4 regions of the Paenibacillus sp. FA6 genome follow, and region 3 is predicted to be linked to each of the others. Evidence: riboswitches for the same ligand, from Rfam matches in the RefSeq annotation. Region 3 holds a riboswitch; each other region holds the start of a gene.
The links. A riboswitch is a leader RNA that binds a small molecule or an ion and turns the genes downstream of it on or off. The one in region 3 is predicted to bind cobalamin.
Positions count from the first base shown of each region.

Region 1: another riboswitch for cobalamin. It lies ahead of ACP8HI_RS19580 (anaerobic ribonucleoside triphosphate reductase); the one in region 3 lies ahead of ACP8HI_RS02970 (S-layer homology domain-containing protein).
Region 2: another riboswitch for cobalamin. It lies ahead of metE (5-methyltetrahydropteroyltriglutamate--homocysteine S-methyltransferase); the one in region 3 lies ahead of ACP8HI_RS02970 (S-layer homology domain-containing protein).
Region 4: another riboswitch for cobalamin. It lies ahead of ACP8HI_RS16850 (ABC transporter substrate-binding protein); the one in region 3 lies ahead of ACP8HI_RS02970 (S-layer homology domain-containing protein).

Region 1 is NZ_CP188820.1:4,259,406-4,264,568, reverse strand. It holds gene ACP8HI_RS19590 (ribonucleoside-diphosphate reductase subunit alpha) at 1-110, opposite strand, end outside; gene nrdG (anaerobic ribonucleoside-triphosphate reductase activating protein) at 152-658, opposite strand; gene ACP8HI_RS19580 (anaerobic ribonucleoside triphosphate reductase) at 655-2,619, opposite strand; cobalamin riboswitch at 2,666-2,929, opposite strand; gene ACP8HI_RS19575 (MTH1187 family thiamine-binding protein) at 3,131-3,433, shown strand; tRNA gene ACP8HI_RS19570 (tRNA-Thr) at 3,518-3,588, shown strand; gene ACP8HI_RS19565 (glycosyltransferase) at 3,934-5,040, shown strand; gene ACP8HI_RS19560 (PIG-L deacetylase family protein) at 5,027-5,163, shown strand, end outside.
Region 2 is NZ_CP188820.1:4,126,728-4,131,890, forward strand. It holds gene metE (5-methyltetrahydropteroyltriglutamate--homocysteine S-methyltransferase) at 446-2,734, opposite strand; cobalamin riboswitch at 2,881-3,074, opposite strand; gene ACP8HI_RS19015 (DUF6171 family protein) at 3,286-3,561, opposite strand; gene ACP8HI_RS19020 (alpha-N-arabinofuranosidase) at 3,558-5,048, opposite strand.
Region 3 is NZ_CP188820.1:648,248-653,410, forward strand. It holds gene ACP8HI_RS02960 (DUF4127 family protein) at 1-985, shown strand, start outside; gene ACP8HI_RS02965 (uracil/xanthine transporter) at 1,338-2,636, shown strand; cobalamin riboswitch at 2,674-2,873, shown strand; gene ACP8HI_RS02970 (S-layer homology domain-containing protein) at 3,030-5,163, shown strand, end outside.
Region 4 is NZ_CP188820.1:3,591,971-3,597,133, forward strand. It holds gene ACP8HI_RS16840 (ABC transporter ATP-binding protein) at 1-612, opposite strand, end outside; gene ACP8HI_RS16845 (FecCD family ABC transporter permease) at 609-1,655, opposite strand; gene ACP8HI_RS16850 (ABC transporter substrate-binding protein) at 1,652-2,659, opposite strand; cobalamin riboswitch at 2,904-3,067, opposite strand; gene ACP8HI_RS16855 (histidine phosphatase family protein) at 3,201-3,803, opposite strand; gene cbiB (adenosylcobinamide-phosphate synthase CbiB) at 3,794-4,768, opposite strand; gene ACP8HI_RS16865 (adenosylcobinamide amidohydrolase) at 4,765-5,163, opposite strand, start outside.

The DNA of each region.
Region 1 (5,163 bases), 2.4 Mb from region 3:
TCCTTATTAAGCATGTCCAATCCTTCAAGAAGGCGATCAGTATAGATGGAGAGACGCTTCTCATCAAAAGCGAGCTGGCGGTTATTCGGTTTTACTACGGAATGTGGCATGAATGTCTTCCTTTCAACATGAGTATTTCAATTTTTGATAATTAAATTTGCAACATTATAGCATCGTTGAAATCTAAACTTGCTTGAATGTCTATAATACGCTGATTTGAACTCCCGCGAAAGGGGAGACTGGTATTCTTTAAAGATTGTACAAAAGGACCATCGATGACGACTTGGCATTTCTGGAGCAGATGGTATTCCGCTGAGTGAACGGAAGCAATGAGATCCTCATATATATAGCCGGTATAGATCCATACGGAGAAGTTAGGAAGAGTTGCCCGAACCTTATCAATGAAATCAGCTGCCTCATCTGCTGAGAAGAAAGGATCCCCCCCAGCTAGCGTCAACCCTTCAAGTAGGGGGTTATTAGCCATTTCAGTAATGATCTCTTGTTGACGTTGTTCCGTAAAAGGTTCTCCGTAGTTGAAGTTCCACGTTGCTGGATTGAAACAACCGGGGCATCGGTGACGACAACCACTAAGAAAGATGACGGCCCGCAGGCCATCACCTTCATTAATGGATTCAGGATAGTAGCCACAAATATTCATCTGTGTTTGACCCGATCGCGTACCTCGGCTTGCTTGGCCGCATTAAAGCGAGTCTGGTAATCACCCGTTAGGTAACCGGTCACTCGACGCAGGCGATACATGGGCACGTCGATTTCCTTTGTTCCACAGTGTGGGCAGGTATCCCCGATAATGCCTTCGTAATGGCAAGCGCTACAACGATCAATAGGATGGTTAATGCTGAAATAGCCAATATTTTGTGATAATGCAAACTGAACTATTTTGAGAAAAGCAGTCTGGTTACTACGCACATTTCCATCTAATTCAATATAAGAGATAGCTCCTGCATTGCACAATTCATGAAAAGGGGCTTCAAGTGAAATCTTCCGCGCAGCTGGCAGGTTATAATACACCGGTACGTGAAAAGAATTAGTGTAGTATTCGCGGTCCGTTACGCCTGGAATGGACCCGAATACTTCTCGATCTTTTTTCGTGAACTTGCCTGACAGACCTTCAGCTGGTGTAGCCATCAACGTGATGTTAAGATCATGTTCTTCACTCTTCAGATCACAGTAGCGACGCATGGAGGAGATGAGTTCCAAGGCTTTGGTATATACTACATCACTTTCAGCGTGATGTTTACCATACATAGCCTTCATGCATTCACCCAGACCGATGAAACCTATGGACAGGCTACCGTGCTTCAAGCATTCTTCTACGGAGTCGTCAGGACCTAGCAGTTCTCCGCCTTCCCAGACCCCTTCACGCATCATAAAGTCCGAGGCTTTGGCAGGTTGGCGAGATTGGATTTTGTAACGGTGTAATAGTCCATCAAGTGCGATATCTAGGAAATGATAGAGATCTTGTTGGAATCCATCCTCATTAGGCTTGATATTGCCATTAACTACACCGTGTTTGATACCCAACTTAACAAGATTAATCGTATTGAAGGATAAGTTACCTTTACCAGACAAACGGTTGCGACCATGTCGATCGGCAAGCACACGAGTACGGCAACCCATCGTAGCGAATTCAGTATTGGGATCTGCTGGATCATAATACTGTAGGTTGAAGGGAGCATCTATGTTGGCGAAATTAGGATACAATCGTTTCGTTGAGCATTCAACCGCCTTCAAGAAAAGATCATAGTTAGGATCCCCTGGCGACTGATTGATACTACGTTTGCATTTGAAGATTTGAATGGGGAATACAGGTGTTTCGCCACATCCAAGCCCGTTCATGGTTGCGCTAAGTAAACTATCAATGATCATTTGACCTTCAAGTGAGGTGCATGTCCCATAATTGATGCTGGTGAATGGAATCTGACCTCCAGCGCGGCTGGACATCGTATTTAGGTTATGGATTAAGCTCTCAGCAGCTTGAAGGCATTCTGACCTAGTTTCTTGCATAGCAAAAGAATAAGAACGTGGATGAGAGTTGGGTAACGATAGGTTACCTAGATGGATGTTACACTCTTCGACCACAGAAGTCTCATTAAAGTAGTGTACCCCTTTTTGAAAATGTTTCGCAAATGACTTGGCGACATATGGAGCTAAATCATGATCCAGTTTGCTCCCGGAAACGCCGCCGTATTGAGAATTTTGCTGACATTGAAATATTATCGCAACTAAGGCCATCGCAGTTGAAATGGATTGTGGTGTGCGAACACTGCCACTTCCTGTACTGAAGCCCCGAGATAGAAGTTTGTCGAATGGAATGAAGATACAATTCGTGCTACCTACCGCGTATTGATCAAGATCATGTACATATAAATCATTATGATCCACGGCAGCCATGAGTTGTTTGGGGATTATGTAATATCTTGCGTACCATTTAGCATATTCACTGCCGAATTTCCCTATTTTCCCTGAAAAGCTTTCCCCATTCAGATTGGCATTCTCACGTAGCATTTCTACATTTAGACTCTCTGTAATATCGTGGCCAAAACCTGATACCTCATGTAGCATCTTTTCTTCCAAGGAGAAGCTACTTCTAGATTCCATAAGTACCATTATTATATTCCACCCTTCCTATTTCACCGTAGGATTTATTGTGTATGTCGAACAGGCAGGTCTCCTGACTTCCCAAGCAAACGGATTCGTGCTCCATATATAGATGGAGTTCGTTTATTCGGCAACTAGCGCCTTCCCATAAGCTTGTGCTCACAGTGGCAATGGCTGTGCCTATTCGACTGCAATATGCAGCTCGATTCTTGGGTTACAGTGGCGGGACCGTGATGGAATTGCACCATACTTCCCTTTTAAGATCCGGATTTGATGTACGAGCCGAATCACCTGTTTTCACTATATTTAGTGGCGCTATATAAATCTAACTCAATATATGGTGTTTGTAAACAAGTATTAATGAAAGATTCTCATGAAAAAATCATGAAAACCCTGCCAAGCCTTCTATGACTTGCGTTTGCGAGAAAGAATAAAATATTTGTGTTATATTTTGCGAAAAGAATGTGAAATGGTTACAATAGATCAAGAAATGTAAGAGGAGGAAATAAACATGGCGATTGCAGAAGTGACAGTCATTCCGATAGGAACGCAAACAACAAGTCTAAGTGCTTATGTTGCGGATATGCAGCGAGTTCTGAAAGATCAGCAGGGAATAACGTATCAATTAACATCGATGAGTACCATCATTGAAGGGCCTCTTGAATTAGTATGGAGTGCTATTGCCGCATTGCATGAATCTCCATTTCTATCGGGGGCAGAGAGAGTCTCTACGTCTGTTAAACTGGATGATCGTCGGGATAAGGCATCCTCTAGTGCACAGAAAATACAGTCGGTTCAAGAAAAATTAAAGTAATCTCAAATCTGCCAAAGAGTGACCATTGTTTTTTGGTAGATTAGAGTTGAAATAATGGTTTTCTGAAGGAAAGATGCTATTTATGCTGGTGTAGCTCAGGGGTGAGCAACACATTCGTAATGCGTAGGCCGGGGGTTCAATTCCCTTCACCAGCATCCTGCAAGACCTTATGTGGCGCGGATTCTCATATTTGAGAATCCGCGCTTCTTTTGCTAGATTAGAAAGTATAATTTTTTTCGTGGAACTTATTGTGTTGAAGTTAATTCGAAAAAGATCGAAACCGGAGGAAAAAGAGGGAAGTCTAACCCCTACTCCAAGAGAAGAAAGATGCATTCCGCCCCTGATAATAACTCTTGTACCAAAGACGCCGACAGGCGTTTTTCTTAATTTAAAACATATTTTTTAAGAGTTTAGTTATAAGCCGTTTCGAATCTTGTTTCTTACCATTTAATAATAGAAGAATATAAAAGAAATTCTTCAAAAAGAATGGGGTGAAGAAGTTGGATGATAAAGATGTAAGAGTGCTTATGATTTTGGATGCCTTTGACATAGGTGGAACAGAGACGCATGTTCTTTCTCTTACAAAAGAATTATTAAAACAAGGAGTATCAGTTTTTGTAGCAGGGGACGCAGGGCCTTTGGAAAATAAATTTAGAATGCTGTCATGTGAAGTCTATAATTATAAAAAAAATAAGGAAGAATTTGTTGAATGGACACGAACCAAAGGAATAAACTTGATCCACGCTCATTTGGAGAGTAGTGCCAGATATGCGGTACAATTATCTCAAAAGTTAAATATTCCGATGATTTATACGATTCACGGAACTTACTACGATAACTCGATATTGCACGAGGCAATCAATAAATGCTCAATTAAACCTACTTTTATTAGTGTCAGTATACCTGTTCAGAAATGGTTGGGAAATAAAGGTATCTATTCGATCCATGTCCCAAATGGGATTGATATGAATGAATTTGCTGTAAAGAAATCAGATCTCAAGGAAAAATTAAATATCCCTGAAAAATCTAGAGTTTTACTGTACGCCAGCAGACTGGAAGATGAGAAATATGAGATATGCAAGCTGTTGTTAAAGGCATGTGAAAATAAATTGCTTAAAGAGTTTCCAGACATGCATCTTCTTATTGCCGGTGACGGTATGAAGACCGAAAAAATAAAAACGCGTATTAACGAAACAATCAAATCAAATCGCATCCAGTATATAGGGAATCGATTGGATATGCCTGATTTGTATTCAATAAGTAATTATGTTGTGGGAACTGGAAGAGTTGCTTTGGAAGCCATATTTTGTGAGCGACCAGTAATAGCTATCGGTGCAGCTGGAACCTTCGGATTGGTAACATTAGATAATTTTGATAAGGCAATGCAGTATTACTTTTGTGATCATAAAATGCTTCTTCCCTTGAACCAAGCTAATATTACAAACGCTGTGAAAGATGCATTGCTCTTGGAAAACCCGAATTTACTTGGTAGCAAAGGGCTGAGACAACAGGCCGAACAAATCTTTGAAATTTCCGTTGTATCCAATGATATATGCAAAATATACAAGAAGAGCATACGAAAGGAGGAGGGCTATGACTTACAATAAGTTAATGATTGTTGCACATCCGGATGATGAAACTATTTTTGGCGGAGCTCAGCTGATACAAGAAAAGGGGTGGAAGGTCATTTGTGTGACAAACGGTGACAACAAGGTAAGATGCAAGGAATT
Region 2 (5,163 bases), 2.5 Mb from region 3:
TGTGATTTTCTGAATTAGGAAAGACGCCGACCGGCGTCCTTGGCGAAAAAGTTAGTTCCTAATATACCGTCTCCTCCAATCACCAACAGATGCATAAGGTACACTTAAATTCGGCCATATTCCCCTATCACTAAGTTTAGTTGCAGAAAGAGCATCTAATTACTAGAAAGTCATCTATTCTCACTATTTCCCCTGTTTTAACTGCCCTTTGTGCAACTATTTCTCCGTCACCTACCCTTTTCTTCTGTGTAAGTACCATTTCTGCAACTATTCCAGCTTATTCTAGCGACCTTCATGTATGGTATGGACTCTCTTAAGACTCATAAAGAATAGGCCTAAGAGTCCTCCAAAGAACTTATATTTTCTAATAGAATGAAGAAATAGACTCCCCCATCTAACAGGGAAGCCCATTCTATTCATCTATTCATTCATGTTATCTATTCCTTTATTTCGCTACACTTCTCGCTTCTCTTGCTATTTCAGTCGCCTGAACCATGTGTTTCAGAGATTCTACCGTCTCTTCCAACCCACGAGTCTTCAAGCCACAGTCTGGATTAATCCAGAATAATGATGGATCTAACACTTGTAGTGCTCTATCGATCATCGTTACCATTTCTTCTACTGGCGGGATTCTCGGGCTATGGATATCATACACACCTAACCCAATACCTAGCTCATACGTAGATTCTTCAAAAGTATGAATAAGTTCACCATGGCTACGCGATGTTTCAATGGAAATAACATCGGCATCCAATGCCCGGATCGCATCGATCATCTCGTGGAATTCACAATAGCACATATGGGTATGGATTTGCGTTGTGTCTTTTACAGTAGATGTAGACAGACGGAAAGCAAGAATGGAATCATCTAGATAGCTATCCCACTTTTCTCTCTTCAACGGTAGTCCTTCACGAAGTGCAGGCTCATCGACTTGAATCATCTCAATGCCAGCCTTCTCCAACGCCTCTACTTCCTCCCTTAATGCCAAAGCAATCTGGAAGGCCACTTCATTACGAGGAAGATCATCACGTACAAAGGACCAGTTCAATATCGTCAATGGGCCTGTCAACATACCCTTCATCGGTTTATCTGTTAACGACTGTGCGTACACACTTTCTTTCACAGTCATCGGAGCAATGAATTCTACATCTCCGTAAATCACCGGCGGCTTCACACAGCGTGAGCCATAGGATTGTACCCAACCATTCAATGTAAATGCGAACCCATTCAATTTCTCACCGAAAAATTCAACCATATCCGTTCTTTCAAATTCGCCATGAACTAATACATCTATCCCAATCTCTTCTTGTAATTTAACCCAGATTTGAATCTGCTCTTGAATGAACTTCTCATATTGCTCGTTCGTCCATTCTCCCTTTCTCCAATTCTGACGTGCCTTTCTGATCTCGGGTGACTGTGGGAAGCTACCAATCGTCGTCGTTGGTAAGAATGGAAGTTGCCATTTCTCTTGTTGGCTAACGTGGCGCTTATCGAACGTACTCTTTCTTGTCGATGGCTGTGTATCTATATTAGCAGCAGCTTGTCGAACATGAACACGATTTCTCGACTGAGATGCATTAAGTGCTTCGACTGCCTTTCGACTATAATCTAACTTTACTTGTACATCCTCTTGACTACCACTAGCAGCTTGCGTAAGAAGAACAATCTCATCTAACTTCTCATCCGCATAGGCCAGAGCATCTCGTAACACAGGATCTAATGCTGTTTCTGGTTTAGTGGTCACCGGAACATGCAGTAGGCTGCAAGATGGTTGAACGATAATACGATCATAAGATACAAATTCAGAGAGCTCTTTCAGCAATTGAAGCGGAGTTTCAAGATTAGAACGCCAAATGTTACGTCCGTCAATCACACCGGCACCCAATGTTTTCCCTTCAGGGAATCCGAACTTCTTAATCGACTGCAAATTCTGTTCTAATCCATGAACTAGGTCAAGCCCGAATCCCTGAACTGGTAGTGAAACAATCTCTTCATAATGATCGACCGCTTCAAAATACGTTTGTAGCATCACATTCAATTCTGGTGCTGCTTCATGCAAGGCTGTATAAATACGACGAATTCGTACCAGATCCTCTTGCGTTATCGATGTAACAAGAATAGGCTCATCAATTTGTAGCCACTGAACACCCTCTTGTGCTAGTTCCTGTACAATTTGTGTGTAGATCGGTAGGAATTGCTCTATTAGATCATCTAGTTGATCCGGCTCATAACCTTTGGATAGTTTCAAATAAGTATACAATCCAATCAATACAGGTTTCCCTTCGATTCCCAGCTTTTCTTTCGCTTCTTGATAGGCTTTGAGTGGGCGGTTCTCAGTAAGCGTTGGGACTGCCCCATTCAGTTCTGGCACAATATAATGATAATTGGTATTAAACCATTTGGTCATTTCACATGCTGCCGCACCCTTATCTCCTCTTGCCATAGCGTAATAGGTAGAGAACGGAACAACGCCTCCTTCATAATGAAAGCGTTCGGGTACAAGTCCAAACATTGCTGTCGCATCCAGTATATGATCATAGTACGAGAAATCATTTACAGGAATAAGGTCAATTCCTTTCTCTTGCTGAAGCTTCAAATGATCCAATCGAATACTCTCCAACTGACTCGTTAGTTGCGTTTCATCAAGCTTGCCTGCCCAGTATGCTTCTAGTGTCTTCTTCCATTCTCTATTAGCTCCAATACGCGGATAACCTAGATTACTATTCTTTAACATGTGTAAATAACTCCTCCTCATATTTCCTTATAACTAAATTTCATATCAAAAAAGACATCTCTCTCCTCAATAAAAAGGATAAAGATGCCTCAAATATGCCTAGCTTGGCTGCAATCTTTAACACCTTCCTATCTCCCGTAGGTAAAGCAGTGCTGTCTAAATAGGTAGGTCTCCTGGCTCCAGAATCGTAATCTATCTGCTCCCCTTCCCGATCCTAAAATCAGTGGTTACTTAGCAGCGACTCCTCTGTTACAGTGGCGGGACCGCGTCGGTATTACACCGAACTTCCCTTTTAAGCTCAAGCTATATAAACTAGAGCACCTATTTCCACAATATTCATTTGTCATTGTCTTATATGCATAATATACATTAGTGTGAATTTTCATGCAACTATATCATTTAATTAGTTCTCCCACCATTATAGTCGTGATTAATTCAAATATCAAATACAAAAAGCCGGATTCTCATCCGACTTCGTACAATTCGTATAGCACTAAATTCGTCATATTCCTAGAATCAAGCTACTTCATCCTACTAATTGGTAGACCAAATTAACTACAACTTGCCCAGCGATCATCCCCTGGATAGGGGCATTTCTTATCTCTAAACTTCGCTATAACTGGCACGATACAGCCACATAACGTGCAAGTATGATTATTCATTAGCTTGGTACAGCCACTACATATCTGTAATCGTTCGACATATACCGCATCGGTTACACTTTGCTCTGGAGTTAATTTAACTGAAGAGAGTATACGAGCAATTTGCTGATCCGTTACTCTGTACTCTTCACGGCATCCTTTACATGTAGCGTCTTGTCCAATCATTCCGCAATCAGTTCTAGCACCGTTACCGACATTGGAGCAAGCTTCACTTGAATATCTGTTCCAATCTGTTTAAATGCAGTGAATTCAGATGGTGCAACATTGTCAGGTTGATCAAATGTATTATGAGCATCCATTGTTGCAGCCTTTAATTCCGTTCCGCTTATTTTCACGTTACTTCCAGTTAATCCACGCAGATCAATGTTCAAATCTGCCCCATCTTGATGACTCAAGTTACACAAGCTAATATGGATTACACCTTGCTTATCTCTGGAAGCAGATACAGACACTTGCGGTATCTTGTTGCCATCCAGCTCATAATCCGCGGTCACGGTATGGCTATATAGAAGCTCAGCATCTTGATGCACCTTATACATATCAAATACATGGTACGTAGGTGTAAGAATCATTTTCTCGCCTTCTGTCAAAATAACGGATTGCAATACATTCACGACTTGAGCAATATTCGCCATCTCCACCCGATCACAGTGTTCATGGAAAATATGGAAGGTCAATCCTGCAACCAATGCGTCACGAATGGTGTTCTGTTGATACAAGAAACCTGGATTCGTTCCTGGCTCTACATCGAACCAAGTGCCCCACTCATCTACGATAAGTCCTACACGCTTCTCAGGATCATGGCGATCCATGATAGTTGTATGTTTCGTAATCAACTCATCCATCCATAACGCCTTCTTTAACGTGATGAACCAATCAGACTCCTCAAATCCTGTAGCTGCGCCCTTGTTAGCCCAGTCTCCAGGGAGAGTATAGTAATGCAGACTGATTGCATCCATGTGGCGATGTGCATTTGCCATCAGGACTTCCATCCACTGATAGTCATCCACATTCGGGCCACAAGCAATTTTGTGAATTTTATTGTCCCCATAGTTACGGACATAGGTCTGAAATTGGCGGTATAGGTCAGCATAATATTCAGGACGCATATTACCACCGCAGCCCCAGTTCTCATTACCTACTCCGAAATATTTAACTTTCCATGGCTTATCTTGACCGTTCTCACTGCGCAATTCCGCCATCGGAGACACGCCATCAAAGGTCATATACTCCACCCATTCAGACATTTCCTGAACGGTGCCACTACCCACATTCCCAGATATATAAGGCTCGCACTCTAGCATCTCACATAATAGAAGAAACTCATGTGTTCCAAAGTGGTTATTCTCCACTAGACCGCCCCAATGCGTATTAACCATTTGCTTACGATTCTCACGTGGTCCGATGCCATCCTTCCAATGATATTCATCAGCGAAGCAGCCTCCCGGCCAGCGTAATACAGGTATCTTAATATGTTTTAGAGCCTTAACCACGTCATTACGAATCCCAGCAGTATTAGGAATAGGTGAATCCTCTCCTACCCAGAACCCTTCGTAAATACACCGTCCCAAGTGCTCGGAGAAATGACCATAAATGTTACGGTTAATTGTACCCGTTGGTTGATCTGCATGAATCGTAATTTGATTGACCATTGTACAGCCTCACTTTCAGTTATTAATATTTGTATTATGTTTTAATAAACGTATTAACCATAAGTTTAATACTCCTATCTAGAAGTGTCAACTATGAGATTAAGCGCTTACTTCT
Region 3 (5,163 bases):
AAATGAAATTTCCTTTATTGAAGGACGCATCAATGATTGGCTTGGAGGCGGTACTGAAGGGCAGAATCCTGACCGTGCTATTATTCTTCCTGACGCAGACGGATTGGGTCATTCGCTCATGGCTCGCATGGCGAACCAGTTGTATCGCTGCGGAGAAAAACCGCGTTACATGGTACAATACTATGGGCCAAATGGTTCAACGATCATTAACCCATACGAGTATATGACCGTGCATCAAAATATTCAGCATCACATTGAAATAATTGGCGGTGAATTTGTCACAAGTGGTTCGTATGACCTGGAAATTATCGCAATTACGGACGCTAACGAAGTATCCAGTGCGGTGAGTCGTATTCAATCTAATGGTAAGAACCGTATCCCGACCATCGCAATTGATTTTGTGGCCAACGGTGCGGCTAATGGAACGGTAACAGGGGCATTACTCGACAGTCCATTCACAGGAGGTCTTCTTGGATACAGCGCGTGGAATACTGCGGGGAATAAAATCGGGATTGCACTTGGAATGGGACAGGCACGGTACGCATATTTGGTAACGGAAACGCATTCCGCAGCCCTAAAGAAGGCAGTGAATGCGCATGGGTCGCTTTTGTTCAAACGTTTCTTGAAAGACTATTACTATAAAGCTGTGGCCATTGCCGAAATCCGAACCTTTTCGAGAGAACATACGCTGTATACGAATGTTCTTTATCCGGATCAAAATATGGGTCTTTTCAACTCGACGAGTGACTACAACCATATGATTATCCTTCTGAGAGATCGGATGCAGACTTACACAAACACCCTTGCAGGGAAAAGTGCCTTCCGGATCGGCTCTTCGACGAATGCTTGCAATGTACGCCAAATCAGCGGGTCAACGTGGTTATTTTCAGAATATTTTAGCGCATCACTTGCGTATGCAAATCCTGATTATATTTGGGAGCGTGTATTTGAAATTACCTTAAGCCCTAAGGTTACATTGGAATGATAAGGTTGATTTAATATAATACCAAGTCAGAACCAAAGGCTGGAACCACAAAAATGGGTGGTCAGCCTTTGGTTTTTTTGGCAGATTGTATTAAGACCAATTAGATTGTACAGATTTCCATTTTGCAAGTTTAAGAGCATGTGGTTATAATGAAATGTTAAAAGGATTTTGCAGTTACTGATATTATGCACAATACATAGCTTCTAAGTGGTAAGCTTCGATAATACGAGAAAGCATAGACTGCATACCTTGCGAGGGGCGGTCTATTTGTTAAGCTTAGCTGACTTTGTTGTTGTGATATCATCAGATCAACAGAAATAGAGATTTTACTAATATAAAGGATAGGGTGAGTATGAAGGAAATTACTTCTCGAGTAACGATATTTGCATCGATACAATGGGTGTTTTTCATTTTTGCTAACATTGTCGTTGTGCCGATTTCAATCGGTTTAGCTTTTGATTTACCTCCCCATGAGGTGGCTACAATTCTACGAAGTTCGCTAATTGTGACAGGTGTCGCGTGTATTTTGCAGGGCTTAATTGGGCATCGGTTTCCCTTGATGGAAGGTCATTCCGGTGTCATGTGGGCTTTAATTCTTAACTTATGCTTATCTGCTCCTACACTTGGACTTAGTCTGGTCGAAATCGGAGGGGGAATTGCTACAGGAATGCTGCTTGCCGGGGCTCTAATTATGATATTGGCTGCCTGTAATGCGATTCCTTTTATTCGTAAGATATTCGGCCCAATGGTGATGAACGTATTTTTGTTACTGTTAACGTTTCAGCTCGCTTTTATTTTTTTTAAAGGTATGTTGACAGTGAATGAAGATGGGACATTGGATTTGCCGATCACATTGTTTTCATTAGGAATTGCTATCTTTGTAGCTCTCTTAAAAATTAAAGGAAGTAAGAACATAGGAAACTTTTCATTATTAATCGGCATCGTCGTAGGATGGAGCCTTTATGCTATGTTCTTTCCAACTGCAAACTCCCTAAGTGGGAACGAAGTTGGTGTTTTTTCGATATTTCCACTGGGCAGTCCAAATTTACAATTTGGGATTATCACTATTACTTTTTTAGGCTGTTTTATTAATATGAGCAATACGATCGCATCTCTTCAAGCAGCTTCTAAACTATTAAATGAAAAGGCTTCAACGAGTCAATATCGAAACTCCCTTTTCTTAACAGGTGCATATTGTATGGTAGCATCGTTATTCGGGCTTGTGTCTTACGCACCGTTTGCTTCTTCTATCGGATTTTTGGAAAGTACGCAAATCTTTCATCGAAAGCCATTCTTTATTGGAGGAGCACTTATTATCATTCTAGGAATCATTCCGTCCCTTGGGGTAATGCTGGCAACACTCCCGATCTCAGTGGGGAACGCAGTACTATTTATTGCCTATCTTCAGTTGTTGGGAACTTCTTTTAAAAGTTTAAAGGGATACACATTTGATTCGATCACTATTCATAGGGTTGCAGCACCAGTTCTCATAGGGGTAAGTCTGATGTCAATAGATGTTAAGCTATTCGCTAATCTACCTGCTGTTGTACAACCCATAATTAGTAATGGATTCATCATGGGAGTCCTTATTTCTCTGATCATGGAGACTACCATTAAATGGGGAGATATTGACAAGAAAATATTAACATGACAAAAGAAGATATATTAGATATGATGATGACCAAGATAATAAAATAAGAAAAACAGGTGCCGATGTTTTCGTTCGATAGACTGAACGATGAATTGGTTAAAAGGGAAGTGGGTGACAATCCCACGCGGTCCCGCCGCTGTAATAGAGGAGTCCTTGCAAGAAACCACTGGGAAACTGGGAAGGTTGTAGGGATGATGATACTTGAGCCAGAATACCTGCCTGTTTTGATATACCTTAACTCTACGATGGATAGGAAGGTGTTTTTTAGTGCACGCTAATCAGCTGTTTACTCTATTAAACCCCTTAACTATGTCATGTTGAGGGGTTTTTTTATTGTGTTGGTGTCATCACGTTTTTTACTATGAGCAAGAGAATGAGAGGAAGTTTGTACAAATGAGAAATAATAGATTCATAGCTTGGTTACTTGTTGTAAGTGTATTTTTGTCCATGTTTTCAACTAGTTTGACTGTGTCATATGCGGATGTAATAAAATCTGTACCACAAGTACATACGAATATGGAAGAGGAAGATACAGAAAGTCCAATTATTGTAGTAGAAGGACTAGTAAATAATGAGGAAGTAACAGAAAGGGAATTTGGTTTTAAAGTAACGGTCACAGACCATGTATATCATGATATAACGCCAGAGGTTAGGTTAAATGGCGTTGTCATATCAGCCTCAAATGAGGAATACAAAGTTTCTCTAGATGCTGGCGATAATATAGTTATAATAACTGCAATAGACGGAGCAGGAAATAAGGCAGAGGAAACTCTAGTCGTCCATTACAAAGAAGTCTTCAACAAAGTAAGATCCACCGATGTAATAAAGGAACAGTTAGATAAGAATCTTACTTTTCTTGTTCAAACCGTAGATAATCCGACATTTGGAACGATTAGCGGAGAGTGGTCGATTCTATCACTAGCAAGAGCCAATTATCCTGTGCCTAGTAACTATTACGAAACTTACTATAGCAATGTAGTAAATAAAGTAATTGAATTAAGTTCAAATAAAAACAACAATGGTCATCTTGATAAAAATAAAAGTACAGAACATTCAAGAGTAATACTGGGACTCGGTTCCATTGGCAAAGATATAAGTGATGTCGGTGGGTACGATTTAAAGAAATCTCTAGCTGATTTTAATTATCTTCTAAGACAAGGTATTAATGGTCCTATCTTTGCTCTTATCGGACTTGATAGTAAGAACTACGAAGTACCACAAGTGCAAGGCGTGACCGTTCAAACAACGAGAGAAATGCTCATACAATATATTTTGAATGCAGAAATAAAGAAGGGTACTGATGCTGCAGCAGGATGGGCATTAGGCAGTGGGGGCCCAGATCCCGATATAACGGCAATGGCACTACAAGGACTTACGCCATATTATACAACGAACACGGATGTAGGAGCTGCAGTTGATCGGGCAATTACTTGGTTATCACAAGCTCAAAAGGACGATGGTAGTTATGCAAGTACGGGTAATTTTGCGGGCTTGGGTAGTAGCAACACTGAAAGTACTGCACAAGTTGTTGTAGCTTTAACCGGATTGGGTATCGATCCACATACAGATTCAAGATTTATCAAAAATGGAAAGTCAGCTATCGATGCTTTACTTACCTTTGCTTTACCTGAAGGTGGCTTTAAGCATATTGCATCAGGGCAAGTAGATGGAATGGCTACGGATCAAGGTACGTATGCACTTGTTGCTTATGATCGATTTGTAGATGGTAAAAACCGTCTTTATGATATGACTGATGAAGTACCAGAAGTACCAGAAGTACCAGAGTCACCAAAAGAAATAGAAGTAACCTTGCCATCTGGCGATCAACCAGAAGTTGTCATTCCAGAAGATGAGCTAGATTATATCATTCCTATCCATCTAGAGGATAGCAACAAAGAAATCACATTAGAAATCCCAGCTGATAAGAATTCGACGGTTAGTGTTAATTTGCCTGTGAACAGCAGTTTACCTGAATTAAAGGCTACGAAGGGGAATGTATCCTTAGTTATTCCGAAGGGTTCACAAGTGACAAGTGGTGATGCATCTGCACTTGAATTAATGACATCTAAAGATAAAACTGATGCGGCATTAATAAATAAAGTGAACGGGATTGTTCCTGAGGGTGAGAAGCTGGATAACATTATTCAAGCGTTCTCCATGGGCGGCAATACAAGGATAGAGTTTAGCCAATTTATTACGTTAACCTTTGCGGGGATGAGCGGTAAGGAAGCTGCTTATATCCAAGGTGGGTCCATTCATGCGATTCACAAATATGCTGGTGATTCAGAAGGGCTAAATAGTAGCAATAATGAGTACGCCTATGACAGTGGAAATGACTTAATCGTCAAAACAAACCACTTTACTGATTTCATAGCGTATACTTCCAGCGTAATAGAAACGCCTGGCGGTGACGGTGATGGAGGGAATACCGGCGGTGGAACCGTTCCTGTTCCTCAACCCAAACAATATGTGACGCTTTCAGTCGATAAGCTAACCATCAACAAAGATTATGTGGTTACACCTACAA
Region 4 (5,163 bases), 2.9 Mb from region 3:
TTGAGCTGCCAAATTCAAATCATGGAGTACCGCAATAACCGTAATCCCTGTCTCTTTGCGCCAGGTAGAAACCATTTCCATGAACTGAAGCTGATAGTAAATATCCAAATATGTTGTCGGTTCATCTAGCAATAAAATACGTGGCTCCTGTGCCATCACTTTACCCAATGCGACACGTTGCCTTTGTCCACCACTGAGTTCATCCAATGGGCGATCACTTAGATCAATCAGTTGTAATCTGGACATGATGTCATCAATAATGGTTGCAGAATTATTACCCCGATCTCGTCCGAGCCAGTCTTGAAATGGGTATCTACCCATTTCTATAATATCTCGAACCGGATAATGAATCGCAGGAAGACCATCTTGCTGGAGTACGGCTAACATCTGAGATAGCTCCCGTCGACTATAGTCCGAGACATGACGTCCCTGAATCATAAGTTCCCCGCTACTGACCTTATCGACTCCAGATATTAGTTGGAGAAGTGTTGATTTACCACTCCCATTAGGACCGATGATGCCCCACCACTCACCTTCTCGTATCGACCAATCTACATCTCGAAGTGCGGAGAATTCACCATATTTTTTGGATACCTTTGTCACCTCGATCATATCATACCTCCGTTCCTCTGCTTCTTATTACGGTACAGCAAATAAGCAAAGAACGGCGCACCTATGAATGCTGTAACAACTCCAAGCGGAATTTCCGTAGGAGCAAGAAGTGAACGCGCAACGGTATCACACCACATGGTGAAGATCGCGCCCCCAAGTGCTGATAATGGAACGATAAGTCGATAATCAGGTCCGGTAATCAATCTAATGATATGAGGAATAACGAGTCCTACAAATCCAATCACACCGGATACGGATACAGCCGCTGCTGTAAGCAAGGTGGATATGATCAATGTTCTCAGCTTAAGTCGCTCCACATGAAGACCCATATGCGCAGCCTGACGTTCGCCAAGTGCCATTAAATTCAAAGAACGTGCACTACCCCAAATAACAACAAATCCAACCAATACGTATGGCAACAGCATAAGTGTATATGACCATCCGCGGAAACTAAGTCCCCCCATCGTCCAGAACATGATCTCATTAATCGTCTGCTTCGACATCACAGTTAAGAAGGATACGATTGCACCTAGAAATGATTGCATAACAACACCGGATAAGATCAGACTATTTGTGGGGATCTTACCTCCATCGCGTGCTAAAGATAGGACTCCCCAAAGAGTCAATATGCCAGTTAAGAAAGCAACCAAAGGAAGAGTCCAAGCACCTACAAGTGAATACTGCATTCCGAAAAAAATAATAACAGCCGCACCAACAGAAGACCCAGAAGATACTCCAAGCGTAAATGGGTCAGCTAGGGGATTACGCAATACTCCCTGAAATCCAGAACCAGCAACTGCAAGTGCCGCGCCAACCAGCATACCTAGTATAATTCTAGGCAATCGCACCTTAAGCAGTATCTGTTCATATGCAGGACTCCATGTTGGAGTGATCGCATCACCAGCCCAAGGTAATCGGTGCAATAGAATCCCTATAATATCCTTGATAGGGAGCTCCACAGCCCCCATTCCAAGGCAGAGCAGGAAGCTCACGATAAGCAAGATTACCCCAAGTCCTCCATACCCAGCCAGTTTTTTACTCATGGCTTCATAAGTTCAGGATAAATAGCATTTGCAATGACTTTAAGACCTTCTGTCACCCGTGGACCCGGACGGCTAAGCAGGTTATCATCTAATGCATGAATAGCATCATTCTTAACCGCTGTAATTTTATTCCAGCCACTGCGAGCTTTAATAATCTGGTCTAATGTTTCCTTTGTATTCTCATCAATGACATTCTTGGAGTACAGAATGACATCAGGATTATCATTAATGATTTTCTCTTCACTGATTTCATTCCAACCCACCATATCTCCGGCAACGTTAACTCCGCCAGCTAGGGTGATTAACTCGTCCATAAACTCTCCACTACCTACCGTCCAGCCTAGGGAAAACTCAATATATACTTTCTTTTTCTGATCAGGAGTAAGTGATTTAACCGCTTCTGTCACTTCATCTCGCTCTTGTTTCATTTTTTCTGTAACGATCTTCGCTTCTGCTTGATGATCTGTAATCTGACCATACAATTCAATATTTGCAATGACATCATCCACCGATTTCGGATCTGTCTTGAAGATCGTAATTCCTAGACCACGCAGCTTCTCAGTAGCTTCTACACTCATAGAAATACCTGTAAGGACAAGATCTGGTTGTGCCGCAATAATCGCTTCCTCGTTTGGATTGTACAGACCACCCATTTTGGGCTTCGTTGTCACAGCTTCTGGATAATCATCATAATCAGATACTCCAACAACTTGATCATCTAATCCTAGCGCGAACAAGGCTTCCGTCTCGGCTGGGGAAATAGATACAATCTGCTTCGGAGCCTCTGTAAATGTAAATGTTTCACCTGTCGCATCCGCTACGGTTAGTGGATATTCCGTTCTCAATTCATTTGCCTGTTCTACGGGTGGAGTGACTTGTTCTGTAGGTGTTGGTGCTTGCCCTGTTACTTGCTTCGGTTCATTGTTACTTCCACAAGCCGCAAGTGATAGTACGAGTATGAGCGCTAAAGCCCCTGTGGTCCAATTCTTCCAAATTTGTTTCATTATTATTTCTCTCCTCTATCTTCTTATTCCATCATGTGCGAGATGCTTTCCTTGTTATTTCAATGAATCCCCTTTTCGAAAGGATATACGCATAGCAAAAACCCTGATCCTCTATTTCTAGAAAGAACCAGGGATTACGTCTGTACAGGCATCATATGTTACTACTATAGATGCCGTATGTTATGTACCTAAAATAAATCACAGGCACTTCCACAAGCCAAACGTAACCCTTTCCTCGAAGGATCGTCGTACTTCTCATAAGGCAGGTCTCCTGACTCACAGGTTAGCTAACATTCCTGATTCACAGTGGCGGGACCGTGCCGGATTCACACCGGCTTCCCCTTTAACTAGAGTTAAAAGCAATTATTTCAGCTTCTACATTCCTAGACCTTATAAGGTTATTATATTCATTTAAGCACAGTTCTTGCTTCTCTATTCAAAATTATAGATCAAAAAGAGATACCTTACAAACCAATTGTTAACAAGACCTTATAGTTCGAGTTCAAAAAGTCGGATTTTTGAACATCCTCTAAATATTGGGTCATTTTAAGCGTCCTACCCATTGCCCCTCATACATCGTAAGCTTCAACGATAACAAGCTTCCCGGATCAACGGTGAAATCCCAGAACATCAAGTCAGGAATCGTCATCGTGGCGAGTTGTCTGATGACCCCACCATGTGTAACAAGCAGTATAGAACGCATAGGGTTGTCGTTATCTTCTTCTTTCATAATACACACCAAACTGTCCATAAAGTCCACCAGTCTCTGCTGAAAACATCCCCAAGATTCTCCTCCTGGCGGAGTCACCGTTTGAGGATTGTCCAGCCATTCTCTATACATATCAGAATGCTTTAACTGATCGTAGGTCTGCCCCTCCCAATCTCCGAAATCCATCTCTCGCAAACGTTTATCAAAAGCCACCTGATCAGCTGAAGTAGGATATATCAAATCTAACGTTTCCCTACATCTCTTCAGATCACTGCAGAATACCTTTTGGAACACCCTTTCTTTAAGGGCTTCTTTCACTGACAAAAGCTCCAACTGTGACTCTTCGAGTATTCCTATATCCGTATGTCCCAAATAACGTTTGTCCCTGTTCCACTGCGTTCTGCCATGCCGAATACATACCAATTCTAACTCCATAATGTTCCACCCCAACCCCATATAGCAATAATACATAACACGAGGAATAACAGCGATGCGACTAGCATCAACCGTATGGTTGACTTAATATCCCCCTTAGCCATTGGACGTAAGAACTCACCCATATAGGCGCGAAAAGATACATCACCGTGATACGTATTCTCACCCCCGAGCCGGATACCTAGAGCTCCAGCTACAGCTGATTCAGGAAATCCACTATTAGGACTCGGATGGAGACGGGCGTCATGTCTTATGGTGCGATATGACCTTTTATAATCAAGACGCATAAGCCAACTACTAACGACCAATAGTACCCCTGTTATTCGAGCTGGAATGAAATTAGCGGCATCATCCAATCGGGCCGAAGCCCATCCTAAGTTGATATATTTATCATTCTTGTAACCAACCATGGAATCTAATGTATTCACAGCACGATAAGCCATCGCCAGTGGGGCTCCTCCAATAAGTGCATAGAACAACGGTGACACAATGGCATCAACAATATTCTCTGCGACGGTCTCGACTGTTCCGCGAACAATCTCAGGCTCTTCCAAATGGTCTGTGTCACGTCCAACAATCATGCCAAGTGCTTGCCTCGCAGCAGGTAGATCCCCTCGGTCAAGGTGGTTATACACCTCCATACCCGCATCCTTAAGTCCTTTCGTAGCAATCGTCGTAGCAATTAATACGATTTCAGCTCCCACTGCAAGCCACGGATGAATCATATAAAGGCCTCTCAACAATGCCCACGTTATAAGCAGCGAACCGCCCACTATCATGATTGGGAGTAGAATTCCGGCTTTTTTCAAATTCTCCGGATGAGAGACATGATTACGAATCATCTTCTCTATCCGTTTGATACTATTACCCATACCGATCACAGGGTGGGGTAGCCAACGTGGATCTCCAATGATCAAATCTAATATGTAAGCAGCCCATAGAATGAATATGGCCCATCCCATCATGACGGCTTCACTCCTGCAGCCCGCAGGCTCTCTTGTACCGCGCCATAAACCACTCTTCCAATAGCAGCTCCCAGATCAGTGGCCGTTCCACAGTAGCGATGTTCTATAGAATAGGAAGAGGATTGGCTGACACCTAGCACAATAGCATCCGTCGTAGTTCCCGTAGCGACCAACCCATTCTCGGCGTCCCGAATACCCAGATCCCCTAGTGCTGCTGTCTTCGCTTCCACAGCTGTCATGATAGCATTCACCATCGCTGCTTGCGTCAACTTCGCGTCAATCATGAGCATAATATTGATCGTTCCGGGTTGATAGACTGGGAACGTAGTGCGTTCAGATCCAGCACGTGCACCGTTCGATACTCCCGCTGTTGTACAACAGAACAAGGATGCGTC